Parasegetibacter sp. NRK P23: one gene and its partner. Each later gene encodes a partner of the first gene's protein in a complex. Links are inferred from orthologs where the notes say so. Each region holds a gene or a part of one and is shown in the gene's direction. Other genes may lie near its edges.

Evidence for each region.
Region 2: the proteins of mfd (region 1) and uvrA are in contact, whole or in part, in a crystal structure (PDB 4DFC), measured with the Escherichia coli proteins. The link is inferred for Parasegetibacter sp. NRK P23 from one-to-one orthologs.

What each region holds. Positions count from the first base shown.
Region 1 is NZ_JAMDLG010000007.1:92,496-96,780, forward strand. Bases 133-4,096 are described here. They hold mfd (transcription-repair coupling factor), read left to right. Parts: upstream 133-521; coding sequence 522-3,896; downstream 3,897-4,096. Other genes in these bases: M4J38_RS17085 (hypothetical protein), read left to right, coding at 133-466; M4J38_RS17095 (type IV pilus biogenesis/stability protein PilW), read right to left, coding at 3,844-4,096. Outside these bases: more of M4J38_RS17085, read left to right, coding at 1-132; more of M4J38_RS17095, read right to left, coding at 4,097-4,285. UniProt on the Escherichia coli protein: Couples transcription and DNA repair by recognizing RNA polymerase (RNAP) stalled at DNA lesions. Mediates ATP-dependent release of RNAP and its truncated transcript from the DNA, and recruitment of nucleotide excision repair machinery to the damaged site.
Region 2 is NZ_JAMDLG010000017.1:166,971-170,672, reverse strand. What follows is about bases 1-3,381. They hold uvrA (excinuclease ABC subunit UvrA), read left to right. Parts: upstream 1-334; coding sequence 335-3,181; downstream 3,182-3,381. Other genes in these bases: M4J38_RS18415 (OmpA family protein), read right to left, coding at 1-170. Also shown: M4J38_RS18400 (NADP-dependent malic enzyme), read left to right, coding at 3,389-3,702. UniProt on the Escherichia coli protein: The UvrABC repair system catalyzes the recognition and processing of DNA lesions. UvrA is an ATPase and a DNA-binding protein. A damage recognition complex composed of 2 UvrA and 2 UvrB subunits scans DNA for abnormalities.

The sequences.
Region 1 (4,285 bases):
GGCTAAAATTCAGCTAATAATACCCATTCTGTCGATGATCATCCTCAACGCATGCGGCACCCGCCCGGGCAACAAAGGGAATGCCCTGAAGCAGGGTATTTCCGGCCAGGTACTCTGGGTGGCTGGGAACAGGATGCCTTCCCCGGACAATCCCGCTGATACCCCGCCGGGCATTCAGTGTACCCTGTTCATCCACGAACTCACTGCCCCTGCTATGGCTGAAGCCGCCGCCAATCCTTCTTTCTACAAAAAGATCAACAGCCCGTTGGTAAAATCGTTCAAAACAGAAAAGGATGGAACCTTCTCCATTGAACTTCCGGCGGGGGATTACTCCGTGCTGATGGGGGTGGATTCCCTCTTCTATGCCAACATATCGGACCAGTTCGGGAACCTGAACCCGGTTCACGTGGGCAAAGATTCGGTTACACCGCTCCGGCTGATGCTCGACTACAAGGCCGTGTATTAAAAGAATCGTCGTACCTTTGCGCCCTGTTCCGCAAGGAACGGTACAGAATGGCACGATGAACCTGCAGGAGTTACTGGACATACAAGCGAAGCACCCCCGTCTTTTTCAACTGGCGGACAGGCTCACTATGCAGGAACCCCAACGCATCTTCTGTAAAAACCTGCACGGAAGCGCCAGCCAGTTCCTGGTAACGGCTGTTTTCAAACACGAATTTACGAAGCACCGCAACCACCTCATTATCTTGAATGATGCGGAAGAAGCAGCTTATTTTCACAATACGCTGGAGAACCTCACCGAAGCGCTCGATCTTTTCTATTTTCCCTCTTCCTTCAAGAACAAAAAGAATTTCCGCCTGCTCAACAGCAGTCACGTAATGCTGCGCACCGAGGCGCTCACCCGGCTCAGCGGAAGGGAAGGCGCGAAAAAGATCATCGTCACCTACCCGGAAGCGTTGTTCGAAAAAGTGGTGTTGCCCGAAACGCTTTCCGGTAACATCATCCGGCTGAAAGCCGGGGATGAGATCAGCCCCGAAGCGTTAATGACGCAACTCGTGGAATACGGTTTCCAGCGCACTGATTTTGTGTATGAACCCGGCCAGTTCGCCGTCCGCGGTGGCATCCTCGATATCTATTCTTACGGGAACGAAAAACCTTACCGGCTTGAACTGTTCGGGAACGATGTGGATTCTATCCGCATCTTCGACCCGGAAACCCAGTTGAGCGAACGGAAACTGCTCCAGGTTACCATCATTCCCAATGTGGAAACAAGGTTCGATTCCGGCCAGAAAGTGTCCCTGCTTGAATTCGTGGACGAAGAAACCATCGTATGGCTCCAGGATTGGGATGTGGTGGAAGAAAAGATCCGCGTGCAGGAAGAGGACCTTCAACTTTACCTCGATATCCCATACACGCCCAAAGAAGAGGACGATGAAACCACGGTGAAGCAACAGGTTTCCGTTCAGGACTTCGTTCCGGCAGATTCCATCCGCGAAAAACTGGATGCGTTCCACCTGATAGAGATCGGGTATAAATCACATTTCGCAAAGGTTGAAATTGAATTCAACACAATAGAGCAACCCGCCTTTAACCGGCATTTCGACCTGCTCATCAAAGACCTCAGGAACTGGGAACAGAAAGGGTACGGTATTTACCTGTTCGCGGAAAACCCGCGCCAGTTGGAGCGTTTACACAGTATTTTCACCGACCTCAATTCGGAAATACCATTCGTGCCCGTTCCGGTCGCTATCCATGAAGGGTTCATCGATCACGATGTAAAATCGGTTTGTTACACGGACCACCAGATATTCCAGCGTTACCACAAATACAAGGTTAAGCAGGCTTACAATAAGAACAAAGCCATTACGCTGCGTACTTTGCGCGAGCTTCAACCCGGTGATTACGTTACGCATATTGATCACGGGGTGGGGGTATATAGCGGATTGCAGAAGCTGGAAGTGAACGGCAGGCTGCAGGAAGCGGTCCGCATCATCTACAAGGATAACGATATCCTGTACGTGAACATCAACTCCCTGCACAAGATCACCAAGTATACCGGGAAGGAAGGATCGGTGCCGAAAGTGAACAAGATTGGCAGCGATGCCTGGCAGAAACTGAAGGAGAAAACGAAAACGAAGGTAAAAGAAATCGCCTTCGATCTCATACAACTGTATGCGCAACGAAAGGCGCAGCAAGGGTTTGCACACGCGCCCGACAATTACATGCAAACCGAACTGGAAGCGTCCTTCATTTACGAGGATACGCCCGACCAGAGCAAGGCTTCGGCCGATGTGAAGAAAGATATGGAAAACCCGTCGCCGATGGACCGTCTCGTTTGTGGCGATGTGGGCTTCGGTAAAACGGAAGTAGCTATCCGCGCGGCTTTCAAAACATGCTGCGACAATAAACAGGCCGTGATCCTGGTTCCAACCACGATCCTCGCTTTCCAGCACTATAAAAACTTCAGTGACCGGTTGAAAGATTTCCCCGTTACCGTGGATTATATCAACAGGTTCAAATCTTCCAAAGAGAAGAAAGAAACCTTGCAGCGGCTCAAAGAAGGGAAGATTGATATCATTGTGGGAACGCACGCCCTGCTTGGAAAAGATGTGCATTTCAAGAACCTGGGGCTCATCGTGATCGATGAGGAACAGAAGTTTGGTGTGGCGGCAAAAGAGAAACTGAAGACGCTGAAAACAAACGTGGACTGCCTCACCTTAACGGCAACGCCTATCCCAAGAACGTTGCAGTTCTCCCTGATGGGCGCGCGTGACCTCAGTATCATCAATACTCCACCTCCCAACCGGCAGCCCATTCAAACGGAAGTGCAGGTGTTCAACCACGATTTCATCAGGGACGCGATCTATTTTGAAACGGAACGCGGCGGCCAGGTGTTCTTTATCCACAACCGGGTGCAGGGGCTCCAGGAAATGGCGGGACTAATCCAGGGACTTTGTCCGGACCTCAGTATTTCTTATGCGCACGGACAAATGGAAGGGCACGAACTGGAAGAGAAAATACTCGATTTCATTGATAAGAAATACGATGTGCTGGTGTGTACCAACATCGTGGAAAGCGGTGTGGATATTTCCAATGTGAATACCATCATCATCAACAACGCGCACCATTTCGGATTAAGTGATCTGCACCAACTGCGCGGACGCGTGGGCCGGAGCAACCGCAAAGCGTTCTGCTACCTGCTGGCGCCGCCAATGAGTACTCTGCCCACCGATTCCCGTAAACGTCTGCAAACACTGGAACAGCACAGCGAATTGGGCAGTGGTTTCCAGATCGCCATGCGCGACCTCGATATCCGTGGCGCGGGCAACCTGCTCGGTGGAGAACAAACAGGTTTCATGGCTGAGATCGGTTTCGAAATGTACCAGAAAGTACTGGACGAAGCCATCAAGGAACTGAAACGTACCGAGTTCCGGGATCTGTTTAAGGAAGAGATTTCCCGCCAGGAAGATTATGTGCAGGATTGCTCCATCGATACCGATCTCGAAATACTTATTCCAGACGATTATGTGGAGAGCATCGCCGAAAGGTTATCCCTGTACAGCCGCCTCGACAACTGCGATACGGAAGAGGAACTGACCGCTTTCCACCACGAAATGAACGACCGTTTCGGACCTGTACCACACCAGGTGGAGGACCTGTTTACCACAGTTCGTTGCCGGAAGATAGCCGTGGAACTCGGTTTCGAGAAACTCACGTTGAAAGACGATACGCTGCGTTGTTACTTCGTGAACAAACCCGACTCTCCTTATTTTGAATCTGAAACCTTCAATAAATTATTGGATTTCATTCAACGCGGTACCAATAAAGCCAAACTCAAACAAACCGGGAAGCACTTCTTCCTGGTGGTGGAACCGATGAAATCTATGGAAGACGTGTTCCGTTTCCTGGACCTTGCGAAGCGCTCGATGAACTGATTCCCGCCTGTTTTTTTCTCCTGTTGATGATGTTCCCGGTAAATGCGATAAGCAGTGCCAGAATGGGAACGCCCCAAACCAATGCCGCCCAGCGGAAAGTCTTTTTTACTTCTTTTGCTGAAGCGTCCATCAGCGCCAAACGCGCTGTGATAAACGCTTTTTGCCCGGGGGCGTATTGTAATGCCGCTTCATAGAATGGTTTGGCGGTGGAACGGGTATTCGTTTTGGCCACGAGATCGGCGAAAGCGATGAGCAACTTTGCGGTAACCGAATCGGGAGAAGGGAAAATGGCCGTACGCAAATGCAGTTGCCAGGCCAGTTGCAGCATTAGCGTATCCGTATTTGCGGCAATGGTTTGCTTTGGATCGTTCAGCCAATGGTCAAAAGGC
Region 2 (3,702 bases), on another replicon or contig:
ATGGCGCCCATGGCGGTATTACCTGCAGCTTTTCCGATTACGGCCCCAACAGCGCCTCCACCTGCTGTTCCAATTACGGCGCCTTTCTTTGTTTTGTTCATGGGCCCGCAGGCTGCCGCCATCATGGCGATCAGGGTGATTCCGGCGAGCATTTGTCTAACTGTAGTCATAGTGCTTATTTTTAAGTGGTTCAAGACTGGTTTTGCCCCATATAGCCAAATCTTGTGCCATAGTATTTATTCTTAATGCGTATTGGTTGTATTGTCATATAAGTATACGGGAGAAACTTTTTCTGATTCTTTTTGTTTGTACCTTCAATCCTCGAACAATAAGTATGGCAGCATCAAAGAAGCCGGTTCAGCAACCGGTGCAGGAACAGATTGAAGTGATAGGCGCAAAGGCGCATAATTTGAAGAACCTCGATATCAATATTCCCAAGAATAAACTGGTGGTGATTACCGGTATCAGTGGCAGCGGAAAATCTTCGCTCGCTTTCGATACCATTTATGCGGAAGGGCAGCGCCGTTATATGGAAAGTTTCAGCGCGTACGCAAGGCAGTTCATCGGTGATATGGAACGGCCCGATGTAGATAAGATATCTGGCCTTTCTCCCGTTATTTCCATCGAACAGAAGACCACCAATAAAAATCCACGCTCCACGGTAGGGACCATTACAGAGGTCTACGATTTCCTCCGTTTGCTGTTCGCGCGTATCGGCGAGGCTTTCAGCTACGAGACCGGGAAAAAGATGACGAAATTCAGCGAAGAAGAGATAGTGGAGAATGTTCTACAAAAATTAAAAAACAAGAAAATAACGCTCCTGGCACCACTGGTGCGGGGCCGGAAAGGGCATTACCGCGAGTTGTTTGAAGACATGCGGAAGAAAGGATACCTGAAAGTGCGCGTGGATGGCGAAGTGATGGACCTTGTTCCGAAGATGCAGGTGGACCGCTATAAAATTCACGATATCGAACTGGTTATCGACCGTTTACAGGCTACGCCCGAAATGAAGCTGCGCCTGAGCCAGAGCGTGCAGAAAAGTTTACAGGTAGGTAAGGAACTGATGTTTGTGCTGGTGAATGATGACGATAAACTGGTGCAATACAGTAAGCAATTGATGTGCGCGGATACCGGCATCAGCTACGAAGAGCCTTCTCCCAATAGTTTTTCCTTTAACTCCCCATATGGCGCGTGCCCAACTTGTAAAGGATTGGGTTCTGTGTACCAGATCAACATGGATGAAGTGATTCCTGACCCGGCCAAAAGCATTAAGGAAGGTGGCATCGCGCCGATAGGCGAGGAGCGGGAAGCGCACGTGTACAAACAGGTAGAGCAATTGTCTAAAAGGTATAAGTTCAGTCTGGTAAAATCAGTGGCCGAATTACCTGAAAAAGCGAAGAACTTATTATTATACGGCAATGAAGAAGGCGCTTCAGACGATACGGTGGATTTTGAAAACGCTGGCGCTTACGAAGGAGAATTTGAAGGCGTGGTGAATATGATCCGGCGCTGGTTCTTTGCTACGGGCAGTGATGCCATCCGTGAATGGGCCGAAGGGTATATGAAACTGCATACTTGTCCTTCGTGTAACGGTGCACGTTTGAAGAAAGAAAGTCTCTGGTTTAAGGTGGATGGAAAGAATATCTCCGAACTCAGTGAACTGAACCTCGATAACCTGATGATTTGGTTTGAAGGGGTGGAGAAAAGATTGTCGGATAAACAGAATGTGATTGCCCGTGATGTATTGAAAGAAATACGCGAACGGCTGCAGTTCCTGCTGGATGTGGGTTTAACATACCTGTCCCTGAACCGTTCCTCCAAAACACTGAGTGGTGGCGAGTCGCAAAGGATAAGACTGGCCACGCAGATCGGTTCTCAATTGCAGGGCATCACTTACATCCTGGATGAGCCTTCCATTGGATTGCACCAGCGCGATAACCACCGGTTGATCGAGGCGTTGAAGAACCTCCGGGATATCGGGAACTCCGTATTGGTGGTGGAGCACGATAAAGATATTATGATGGCCGCCGATCACCTGATCGATATCGGGCCGAAAGCTGGTAAACACGGCGGAAGAATTGTCGCGGAAGGAAAGCCGAAGGATTTGCTGAAACTGGATACGCTTACCTCTTCCTACCTGAACGGGCATAAGTCTATACCGGTACCGGATACCCGCAGAAAAGGAAACGGGAAAACGCTTGAACTGAAAGGCGCTTCAGGCAATAACCTGAAAGATGTAAGTGTGAAGTTTCCGCTGGGAAAGTTTATCGTAGTTTCCGGCGTAAGCGGCAGTGGGAAATCCACCCTCATCAATGAAACGTTGTACCCTATACTCAGCAAACATTGTTATGGTTCCAGGGTGACTCCGATGCCTTTCAAATCCATCAAAGGGCTGGACCATGTAGACAAGGTGATTGAAATAGACCAGTCCCCGATCGGGAGAACACCAAGAAGCAACCCGGCGACTTACTGCGGTTTTTTCACCGAGATCAGGACGCTTTTTTCCTCGGTGCCAGAAGCGAAAATACGCGGGTACAACGCAGGGCGTTTTTCTTTCAATGTGAAAGGAGGCCGTTGCGATATGTGTGAAGGAGGTGGTATGCGGGTGATCGAAATGAACTTTCTCCCCGATGTGTATGTGCATTGTGAAAAGTGCAATGGCAAGCGGTACAACCGTGAAACCCTTGAAATCCGTTACAAAGGAAAATCCATCTCCGATGTGCTTGAAATGACGGTGGATGAAGCCGTTGAATTCTTTACCAACGTGCCCTATCTCTACCGGAAGATCAAAGTGTTGCAGGAAGTGGGTTTGGGCTACATCACTTTGGGGCAATCGGCGGTAACATTGAGCGGAGGAGAGGCGCAACGGGTGAAACTAGCCACGGAACTTTCTAAAAAGGATACCGGAAAAACTTTTTATATACTGGACGAGCCCACTACCGGGCTGCATTTTGAAGACATCAACCATTTGCTGGATGTGCTCAACAAATTGGTGGAGCGGGGCAATTCGGTCCTCGTGATAGAACACAACCTGGATGTGGTGAAAGTAGCGGATCATGTCATTGACCTCGGGCCGGAAGGCGGTGCTGGCGGTGGGCAGATTTTGTTTGAAGGCACACCTGAAGAACTCGTGAAAGTGAAAGGCAGTTTCACGGGGCAGTTCCTGAAAATGGAACTATAAATGGAACGGTATTTTCACCGATCCTTATCAAATATGGTCAGAAACTTTGCTGTGAGGACTGAATGATTACCTTTGTGGCGTTTCACATTAATGGCGTTTCTCAGGCATGATTGCGTAAAAAGCTAACTTATGGGAGCACATACTCCCGCCAATCTGCCCGCTCTCCGTAAAATTGTACGGTCGCCGAAAACATGATGCATTCAATCTATGAAGAAGCAGCTTAGAAAAGAAGACGCGCTGGAATACCACGCGAAGGGTCGTCCGGGGAAAATTGAAGTAGTGCCCACGAAAGAGGCGAAAACCCAACGCGATCTCTCACTCGCCTATTCTCCCGGCGTGGCCGAACCCTGCAAGGAAATTCATGCCAACCCGGAAACCGTTTATAAATACACCGCGAAAGGAAATCTTGTGGGCGTGATCAGCAATGGTACCGCCGTACTCGGTTTGGGCGATATCGGCCCTGAAGCCGGCAAACCCGTTATGGAAGGGAAAGGCGTACTTTTCAAAATATTCGCAGATAT